Regions from separate parts of the Bradyrhizobium guangdongense genome, predicted to be linked through region 3. Evidence: predicted binding sites of a transcription regulator. Region 3 holds the regulator's gene; each other region holds the start of a gene.

Region 1 (3,262 bases), 980 kb from region 3:
CGCTCCTGCAGCTTCTCGCGGTCGTAATCCGAGGTGGTCTCCTCGATCTGGGCCTTGATCTGGCCGACGCGGGCCTCGATGTCGGGCTTCTTGCCGGCGCCGTTGACGATCGTGGTGTTCTCCTTGTCGATCACCACCTTCTTGGCGCGGCCGAGCATCTTCACCGTGACGTTCTCGAGCTTCATGCCGAGGTCTTCGGAGATCAGCTGACCACCGGTCAGGATCGCGAGGTCCTCGAGCATGGCCTTGCGGCGATCGCCGAAGCCCGGTGCCTTGACAGCGGCGACCTTGAGGCCGCCACGCAGGCGGTTGACGACCAGGGTGGCGAGCGCCTCACCCTCGACGTCCTCGGCGATGATGACGAGCGGCTTGCCCGACTGCACCACGGCTTCGAGCACCGGCAGCATGGCCTGCAGGCCGGAGAGCTTCTTCTCGTGCAGGAGGATGTAGGCGTCCTCGAGCTCGGCGGTCATTTTCTCGGGGTTGGTAACGAAGTACGGGCTGAGATAGCCACGGTCGAACTTCATGCCCTCGACGATGTCGACCTCGGTTTCGAGCGACTTGTTCTCCTCGACGGTGATGACGCCCTCGTTGCCGACCTTCTGCATCGCCTGGGCGATCATCTTGCCGATGGCGGCATCGCCGTTGGCCGAGATGGTGCCGACCTGGGCGACCTCGGAGGAGGCGGCGACCGGCTTGGCGCGCTTCTCGATGTCCTTGATGACGGCGGCAACCGCAGTGTCGATGCCGCGCTTGAGGTCCATCGGATTCATGCCGGCGGCAACCGCCTTGGCGCCTTCGCGCACGATGGCCTGCGCCAGCACGGTCGCGGTGGTGGTGCCGTCGCCGGCGAGGTCGTTGGTCTTGGAGGCGACCTCACGCACCATCTGGGCGCCCATGTTCTCGAACTTGTCCTCGAGCTCGATCTCCTTGGCGACGGTGACGCCGTCCTTGGTGATGCGCGGCGCGCCGAACGACTTCTCGATGACGACGTTGCGGCCCTTCGGTCCGAGCGTCACCTTGACGGCGTTGGCGAGAATGTCGACGCCGCGCAGCATGCGATCGCGCGCGTCTCCGGAAAACTTGACGTCCTTGGCAGCCATGGTCTGCAATCCCTGTTGTGTCGTGATGTGTCGTAATTGCTATCGTGCGGCGGAATGATGGATGCCCGGACCTGATGATCCGGGCATGGTATTCAGCGGCCGTTCAGGCGGATGACCCTAGGCCATCACGCCCATGATGTCCGACTCCTTCATGATCAGGAGCTCTTCGTTGTCGATCTTGACCTCGGTGCCCGACCACTTGCCGAACAGCACGCGGTCGCCGACCTTGAGGTCGATCGGAATCAGCTTGCCGGCCTCGTCGCGGCCGCCGGGGCCGACGGCGACGACTTCGCCCTGGGACGGCTTTTCCTTGGCGGTGTCGGGGATGATGATGCCGCCCTTGGTCTTTTCTTCGGCGTCGATACGTTTGACCACGACACGGTCATGCAGCGGACGAAATTTGGACTTAGCCATGACGTTTCCCTTTGGAGGCTCGCTTTTCCGAAAGCAGCGGAAGTGGATGAGGGCAGCGCTCCCGTTCCCCCTCTTCCCGAAGGGCAAACGGCGCGCTTAGCAATCGGTCTTTCCGAGTGCTAATAGTGCGCAGGGGATATGGCTTGGCTGCGATCCTGTCAAGCAAAGGTGGTTAAGCGATTGGTGAGGCGGATATAGGATGGTGGCATTGGAAACTTGTTCGGGGCGCCGGCGTATCAAAGGACGTCATTGCTCCGGCAGCGGTTTTGCGCTTGGCTGCGGGTGGGGTGCGGCCGTGGTCTTGTTCGGGGGAATGCCATGATCAGTTCAGCTCACGCGCGCACGGTCGCCAATCTGGCGGCGGCCTCTTGCCTGGCGCTGCTGCTGGGTGCCTGCGGCGGCGGCATGAGCCTGCCGTCCTTTTCGTCGTCCCAGCCGGCGCCGGAGGCCGAGCCCGGCACTGCGCCGGAAATGCCGGCCTCGATCCGCGCCGACGAGATCGTCGGCCGCTGGGGCCTTGCCTCGTTCCAGAACCCGGCCGACCGCGCCCGCACCGAGGCGGCTGCGCGGGCCCAGTGCAAGAATCCCTACGTGATCGGCGCCGGTTCCTCCGGCGGCGTGATCATGCATCTGGCCGACCAGGCCACGCCGCAGGAACTGCGCCTGAAGGGCTCGCCGAGCGGCAAGAACTATATCGGTCCACCCGGCCCGACGCCGGGCGAGCAGGACCGCGAGATCGTCTCCTTCGACGGCCGCGTCATGATCACCCGCTTCGTCGACAAGGACGCCGCCACGCGGTACGGCAACATGGTGTATGTCCGCTGCGCCCCGCGGGCGTGAGGCGGGTTTCGCTCCAACCACTCGTCATTGCGAGCGTAGCGAAGCAATCCAGACCGTTTCCGCGGAGGTTGCCTGGACGTCGCTTCGCTTCTCGCAATGACGCCAAAACAAAACGCCGGCCCCAAGGCCGGCGTTTTGCTTTGTCCGTATTCGCGCTCTCTCAGTCGAACAGCGCGTCGATGTCGTCCTGCGAGGCGTGGCCGGCATCGCCGGCGAGCTTCGGGCCGTTGAGGAGCTTCTCGTCTTCGCTGCGGTTGTCGACCGGCGCCGGCACGTGAGCCTTGATCGCGTCGACGCCGCCCCAGATCTCCATCATCGCGTTGATGTGCTGCTCGATGAACTTCATCGTGGTCATGACCTTGCTGATGCGCTGACCGGTCAGGTCCTGGAAGTTGCAGGCCTCGAAGATCGAGATGACGCGTTCCTGAATGTCGTCGGCGAGCCGCTTCTGCTGATCCACCGAGTCCACCTTGGACATCGCGCTCGCGGCCTGGTCGATCGACTCCGCGGCTTCGAGGATCTGCTGGGTCGCCTGTTCGGTGCCGCCGACCACCGCGCCGAGCTCGCCATTGACCTTGGCCATCTCGCCGCCGTCGAAGCTCTTGCCGTGCAGGGTCGCGATCTCGCGCTTGGTGCGGTCGATGGCGTCGTGGATGAGGTCGAGTTCGACCTTCAGCTTCTCGCACTGCTCGATCTGGGCCCGATAGGTATCGAGCATCGTGCGTGCTTCGGAAAGCTCGTGGGCCGTGGAGGCGTCGATCGCGGCCATCGCTGCGCTGCCGGACAGCGGGGCCGTGCCCTTCGCCATCTGTGCGCGGATCGCGCGTAGCTCTGCCATGATCTCGCTGTGCATCGGACCTGCCTCTTCAGTCACGTCAAGAATGGGCATCTCGCCGCCGGCGATA
Region 2 (3,262 bases), on a different replicon from region 3:
GAGATGGAGCTAAAAGCCGCTTAAACCCGTCCGCTTTCTCGGGGGAAGATCAGAGCGCAAAAAGAGGTCAGTCTGACGCACTATCGAGATTGAAGACCGCGTTGAGCGGGGCGACTAACGGCGAAAATCGAAGCATTGTTGCTGATGGATGTTAGGCTCCGAACCACATCTTTCGTCTTGTCTGCAATGTTCTTTGTCCGTCACTTGCGCTCGCTGTCGTGACAATCGGCATTTCTTCTCTCCGCACAGCCGGGACACCCGAGGACCCAACAGCATACAACCTATCGCCACGGCCGATTCAACCCTCATGCGAGCCATCCTGGTGTGAGATAGTTGCAGTAGCTACGCTATCGCCTTGTTTGCTACCTTCAAACTCGCGTCACCAATCCTCTCAAGGTGATGCGGGGGCGGACTCGGCGTATCCCCCGATCCAGTCGTGTGCCGCCCCCACTCTTCGCGAGCGGTCTGAAGAAGATGCGGTGAAACCGGGGGCGTTGCATCTCGTTGCCTCCCCGGAAGCCCATCTCGTCGCAATATAAGACGCGAGAAGCATGCGTATACGATCATCAGCATCACCGCGGAAGAAGGGCGGACGAAGCGCGATTGAACTTTGCGTGAGCGCTGATCTCGTCTTGATTCAGTTCTCCCGCGCGGGCGTTTCGTTCAGCTCCTTGAAGAGGTCGCCGCCGGCCCCTGGCCGCTTTCATCCAGCTCCGGTCAACTGCCAAGGTTAGCGATGGAGCGAGATGAAAAAAGGCGCTATTTTTCAAGATCGGCTTGCCTAGAACGAGACGGCATCCCGAACCTGTTCACACTCCTTGGCTGTTGCGGATGTCGCGGCTAACTCGATGAGAATTCCGTCCACTGAAGCAAGCCCGGCGAACTCCTGTTACGTCGCGCGTTCATCAGCGCTAGGGTTCGTTTCGGCCGGAGCCGTATCCGAGCAGTCAATGAGACCAAGAATGGCTTTAGCAACTACTAAGACTCTCGAGCGCACCAATGTCTGAGCGTTCTTCCAGGCCAAGAGCATCCGCCGCGAAATCGTGCAGACCTCGGCCGAGCAGGGCAACCTCACACTGCGCTAATAGCGGCCGGGCCAGTTAGCTACGATAAATGATTCTGGCAGAGACGACTTCTGAGTGTGATTTTTTGCTGGAAGCTCTTGCTCCTGTAGAAGCCCCGTCCTATTTCAGCTGCGTCTGCGCTAGCACTCGTAGGCATCGATTGCTCACAAGGTTGAAGTCTCAACTCGTGCAAATATTAGGAGGACTGCATGAAATTCCGTCCGCTTCACGACCGCGTCGTGGTCAAGCGCATCGACGCAGAAGAGAAGACCGCTGGCGGCATCATCATTCCCGACACTGCCAAGGAAAAGCCCTCCCAGGGCGAAGTCGTCGCCGTCGGCCCCGGTGGCCGCGACGAAGCTGGCAAGCTGATCCCGATCGACCTGAAGGTCGGCGACCGCGTGCTGTTCGGCAAGTGGTCCGGCACCGAGGTCAAGATCGACGGCCAGGACCTGCTGATCATGAAGGAGAGCGACGTGATGGGCGTTCTCGAGGTCGCCGAGTCCAAGAAGAAGGCGGCTTAAGAGCCTCCCTCCTCCCTCCAGTCAAACACCTTAAGGAAAATTCCAGATGGCAGCCAAAGAAGTCAAATTCTCGGTTGAAGCGCGCGACAAGATGCTGCGCGGCGTCGACGTCCTCGCCAACGCGGTGAAGGTCACGCTCGGTCCGAAGGGCCGCAACGTCGTGCTCGACAAGTCGTTCGGCGCTCCCCGCATCACCAAGGACGGCGTCACCGTCGCCAAGGAGATCGAGCTCGACGACAAGTTCGAGAACATGGGCGCCCAGATGGTGCGCGAAGTCGCCTCGAAGTCCGCTGACGCGGCCGGCGACGGCACCACCACCGCCACCGTGCTGGCCCAGGCGATCGTGAAGGAAGGCGCCAAGTCGGTCGCCGCCGGCATGAACCCGATGGACCTCAAGCGCGGTATCGACCTCGCGGTCGAGGCTGTGGTTGCAGACCTCCAGAAGAACTCCAAGAAGGTCACCTCGAACGACGAGATCGCCCAGGTCGGCACCATCTCGGCCAACGGCGACCAGGAGATCGGCAAGTTCCTCTCCGACGCCATGAAGAAGGTCGGCAACGAGGGTGTCATCACCGTCGAGGAAGCCAAGTCGCTCGAGACCGAGCTCGACGTCGTCGAGGGCATGCAGTTCGACCGCGGCTACATCTCGCCCTACTTCGTCACCAACGCCGACAAGATGCGCGTTGAGATGGACGACGCCTACATCCTCATCAACGAGAAGAAGCTCTCCTCGCTGAACGAGCTGCTGCCGCTGCTCGAGGCCGTGGTGCAGACCGGCAAGCCGCTGGTCATCGTCGCCGAGGACGTCGAAGGCGAGGCCTTGGCCACGCTTGTTGTGAACCGTCTGCGCGGCGGCCTGAAGGTCGCGGCCGTCAAGGCTCCGGGCTTCGGCGATCGCCGCAAGGCCATGCTGCAGGACATCGCGATCCTGACCGGCGGCCAGGCGATCTCGGAAGATCTCGGCATCAAGCTCGAGAACGTCACGCTCAACATGCTCGGTCGCGCCAAGAAGGTGATGATCGACAAGGAGAACACCACGATCGTCAATGGCGCCGGCAAGAAGGCCGACATCGAGGCGCGCGTGGCCCAGATCAAGGCGCAGATCGAGGAGACCACCTCGGACTACGACCGTGAGAAGCTCCAGGAGCGTCTTGCCAAGCTCGCAGGCGGCGTCGCGGTGATCCGCGTCGGCGGCGCGACCGAGGTCGAGGTGAAGGAGCGCAAGGATCGCGTTGATGACGCGATGCATGCGACCCGCGCGGCTGTCGAGGAAGGCATCGTCCCGGGCGGCGGCGTCGCCCTGCTCCGTGCCTCCGAGCAGCTCAAGGGCCTGCGCACCAAGAACGACGACCAGAAGACCGGCGTCGAGATCGTGCGCAAGGCGCTGTCGGCTCCCGCTCGCCAGATCGCGATCAACGCCGGTGAAGACGGCTCGGTGATCATCGGCAAGATCCTGGAGAAGGACCAGTACGCCTACGGCTTCGACAGCCAGACCGGCGAATACGGCAACCTGGTCTCCAAAGGCATCATCGACCCGACCAAGGTGGTCCGCACCGCGATCCAGAACGCAGCCTCCGTTGCAGCGCTCCTGATCACCACCGAAGCCATGGTCGCCGAGCTGCCGAAGAAGGCCGCTGCCGGCCCCGCGATGCCCCCCGCCGGCGGCATGGGCGG
Region 3 (3,262 bases):
GCAGGCCATGCTTCTCGATGCTAGTCATCTCGCCGAAGGTGCGCGCGTGGCCGTCGGGCAGGAACATCGGGTCGTAGCCGAAACCGGCGGTGCCGCGAGGCGGCCAGACCAGCGTGCCGTGGACATGCGCCTCGACCTCTTCGAGGTGATCGTCGGGCCAGGCGACGCAGAGTGCCGAGACGAAATGGGCCTTGCGCTTGTCAGGCGTGGTGGCGCCGCGCTCCTGCAAAAGGCGTTCGATCTGCGCCATCGCCGCGGCGAAATCCTTCGACGGTCCGGCCCAGCGGGCGCTGTAGATGCCGGGCGCGCCGTCGAGCGCGTCGACCACGATGCCGGAATCGTCGGCGAAGGACGGAAGGCGGGTCGCCTGTGCTGCGGCGATCGCCTTGATCGCGGCATTGCTGCGGAAATCGTTGCCGGTCTCTTCAGGTTCGCCCAAGCCGAGCTCGCCGGCCGACACCGCCTCGACGCCGTGAGGCGCCAGCAGCTCCCGCATCTCGGCGAGCTTGCCGGGATTGTGGGTGGCGATGACGAGCTTTCCGGTGATTCGACGGTGCATGGGCCTATTGACTACGCGACAGCGAGTTTCTGCAAATCCACCAGCCGCGACACGCCCTTGCGTGCCAGCGCCATCAACGCCAGGAACTCGTCCTGCGTGAACGGCTCGCGTTCCGCGGTGCCCTGCACCTCGACGATGCGGCCATCGCCGGTCATGACGAAATTGGCGTCGGTCTCGGCTTCCGAATCCTCGGCATAGTCGAGATCCAGCACCGGGGTGCCGTTGTAGATGCCGCAGGAGATCGCGGCGACGTTGTCGCGCATCACATTGGTCTTGATCATGTTGCGCGCCTTCATCCAGGCGATGCAATCGGCGAGCGCGACCCAGGCGCCGGTGATCGAGGCGGTGCGGGTGCCGCCGTCGGCCTGCAGCACGTCGCAATCGACCGTGATCTGGCGCTCGCCGAGCGCTTCGAGATCGACGATGGTGCGCAGCGAGCGGCCGATCAGGCGCTGGATCTCGACGGTGCGGCCGCTTTGCTTGCCCGCGGCCGCTTCGCGGCGGGTGCGTTCCGAGGTCGCGCGCGGCAGCATGCCGTATTCGGCGGTGACCCAGCCGCGGCCCTGGCCCTTCAGCCAAGGCGGCAGGCGTTCTTCGAGCGTGGCGGTGACCAGCACGTGGGTGTCACCGAATTTCACGAGGCAGGAGCCTTCCGCATATTTGACCACGCCGCGCTCCAGCGTCACGGGGCGCAATTCGTCGGGCGCACGGCGGCTTGGCCGCATGGGAAAATCCTCCAAAACTCGCAAGGGATAGGGCTGTTGGCGGTGCTTGTAGGTGGGGTGAGGGTGGGCAGCAAGGCTTTTTCACCCCCGGATATCCACCCCGCAAACGCAACGCTTGTCAGAACCGCCCCGGATGGACAAATTATGAGGATCTGAGAGGAGTTACCGTCTGTGGCCCATCACGATCCGATCCATCTGATCGCGCCGCGCGCAGGCCTCGCCCAGCTCAACGAGCGTTCCCGCGACATCTTTCGTCAAATTGTCGAAAGTTACCTTGCGACCGGCGAGCCGGTCGGCTCGCGCAACATTTCGCGGCTGATCGCCATGCCGCTGTCGCCGGCCTCGGTCCGCAATGTCATGGCCGATCTGGAACAGCTCGGCCTGATCTACGCCCCGCATACCTCGGCCGGCCGGCTGCCGACGGAACTCGGCCTGCGCTTCTTCGTCGATGCGCTGATGCAGGTCGGCGATCTCAACGAGGCCGAACGCCAGTCGATTCAGAGCCAGCTCACGTCCGTCGGCGAAGCCCACTCGGTTGAAGCCGCGCTGGATCAGGCCCTGACCCGGCTTTCCGGCCTCACCCGTGCGGCCGCCGTGGTGCTGACGCCGAAATCCAATGCGCGGCTGAAGCACATCGAATTCGTCCGACTGGAACCCGAAAAGGCCCTGGTGATTCTGGTCGGTGAGGACGGTCAGGTCGAAAACCGCGTGCTCACGTTGCCGCCCGGAGTTCCCTCCTCGGCCATCACCGAAGCCGGCAATTTCCTCAACGCGCGGATCCGCGGCCGCACCTTGGCCGAGGCGCGCCTCGAGTTGGAAACCGCGCTCGCAGAGGCCCGCGCCGAGCTCGATCAGCTCGCGCAAAAGGTGATTTCCGCGGGCATCGCCAGCTGGTCTGGCGGCGAGAACGAGGACCGCCAGCTCATCGTCCGCGGCCACGCCAACCTGCTGGAAGACCTGCATGCGCTGGAGGATCTCGAACGTGTCAGGCTGCTGTTCGACGATCTCGAGACCAAGCGCGGCGTGATCGACCTGCTGGGACGGGCCGAAACCGCCGAGGGCGTGCGCATCTTCATCGGCAGCGAGAACAAGCTGTTTTCGCTGTCGGGCTCCTCCACCATCATCTCGCCCTATCGGGATGCCGCCGGCCATATCGTCGGCGTTTTGGGCGTGATCGGGCCGACGCGGCTGAATTATGCCCGTGTGATCCCGACCGTGGACTATGCCGCCCGCATCGTCAGCCGCCTGTTGGGGGGCTGACCGGTATTTGCCTGCGATCACGGGCGCTTGATTTTCGGCGCCCGAAGCACGATATCCGGGCCAGCAAATCCCTTGAAACGAGTTCGAGATTACCGCCGATGAGCGAGCAAGACCGGCAACCCGAAGACACGACCGCGCCGACCGGCGAGCCCGTAGTGTCGAAACCCTACATCATGCCCGACGATCCCGAGCCGGGCTCGGTCGAGCTGTTGCAGAAGGAAGCCAGTGAAGCGCGCGATCGCATGCTGCGGACGCTGGCCGAGATGGAGAACCTCCGCAAGCGCACCACCAAGGAAGTGGCTGACGCCCGCCTCTACGGCATCACGGGCTTTGCTCGCGACGTGCTCGACATCGCCGACAATCTGCAGCGCGCTCTCGATGCCGTTCCGGCGGAAGCGCGCGCCAATGCCGATGCCGGCCTGAAGGGGTTGATCGAGGGCGTCGAGCTCACCGAGCGCTCGCTGCTCAACGCACTGGAAAAGCACGGCGTGAAGAAGTTCGACCCGCAGGGCCAGAAATTCGATCCGAACTTCCAGCAGGCGATGTACGAAGTCCCTGACGCCTCGGTGCCAGCGGGCACCGTCGTGCAGGTCATGCAGGCCGGCTACACCATCGGCGAGCGCGTGCTGCGCCCGGCGCTGGTCGGCGTCGCCAAGGGCGGCGCAAAGCCCGCGCCCGCGGCCAACAGCAACGACGCGAACTGAGCGGCGTCAGCGCG

What was found. The regulator HrcA, encoded in region 3, represses chaperone genes, less so after heat shock. The targets are predictions, from matches to a motif close to GTTAGCACTCNCNNNNNGNGAGTGCTAAC.
Region 1: the regulator HrcA is predicted to act here: its motif matches at 1,613-1,641, upstream of X265_RS31860 (co-chaperone GroES).
Region 2: the regulator HrcA is predicted to act here: its motif matches at 1,204-1,232, upstream of X265_RS36020 (co-chaperone GroES).

What each region holds. Positions count from the first base shown of each region.
Region 1 is NZ_CP030051.1:6,654,012-6,657,273, reverse strand. It holds gene groL (chaperonin GroEL) at 1-1,103, opposite strand, end outside; gene X265_RS31860 (co-chaperone GroES) at 1,221-1,517, opposite strand; gene X265_RS31855 (hypothetical protein) at 1,836-2,357, shown strand; gene X265_RS31850 (protein phosphatase CheZ) at 2,518-3,262, opposite strand, start outside.
Region 2 is NZ_CP030052.1:79,517-82,778, forward strand. It holds partial or broken gene X265_RS41665 (IS3 family transposase) at 1-24, shown strand, start outside; gene X265_RS36020 (co-chaperone GroES) at 1,274-1,588, shown strand; gene groL (chaperonin GroEL) at 1,635-3,262, shown strand, end outside.
Region 3 is NZ_CP030051.1:179,119-182,380, reverse strand. It holds gene rdgB (RdgB/HAM1 family non-canonical purine NTP pyrophosphatase) at 1-559, opposite strand, end outside; gene rph (ribonuclease PH) at 571-1,284, opposite strand; gene hrcA (heat-inducible transcriptional repressor HrcA) at 1,456-2,544, shown strand; gene grpE (nucleotide exchange factor GrpE) at 2,643-3,248, shown strand.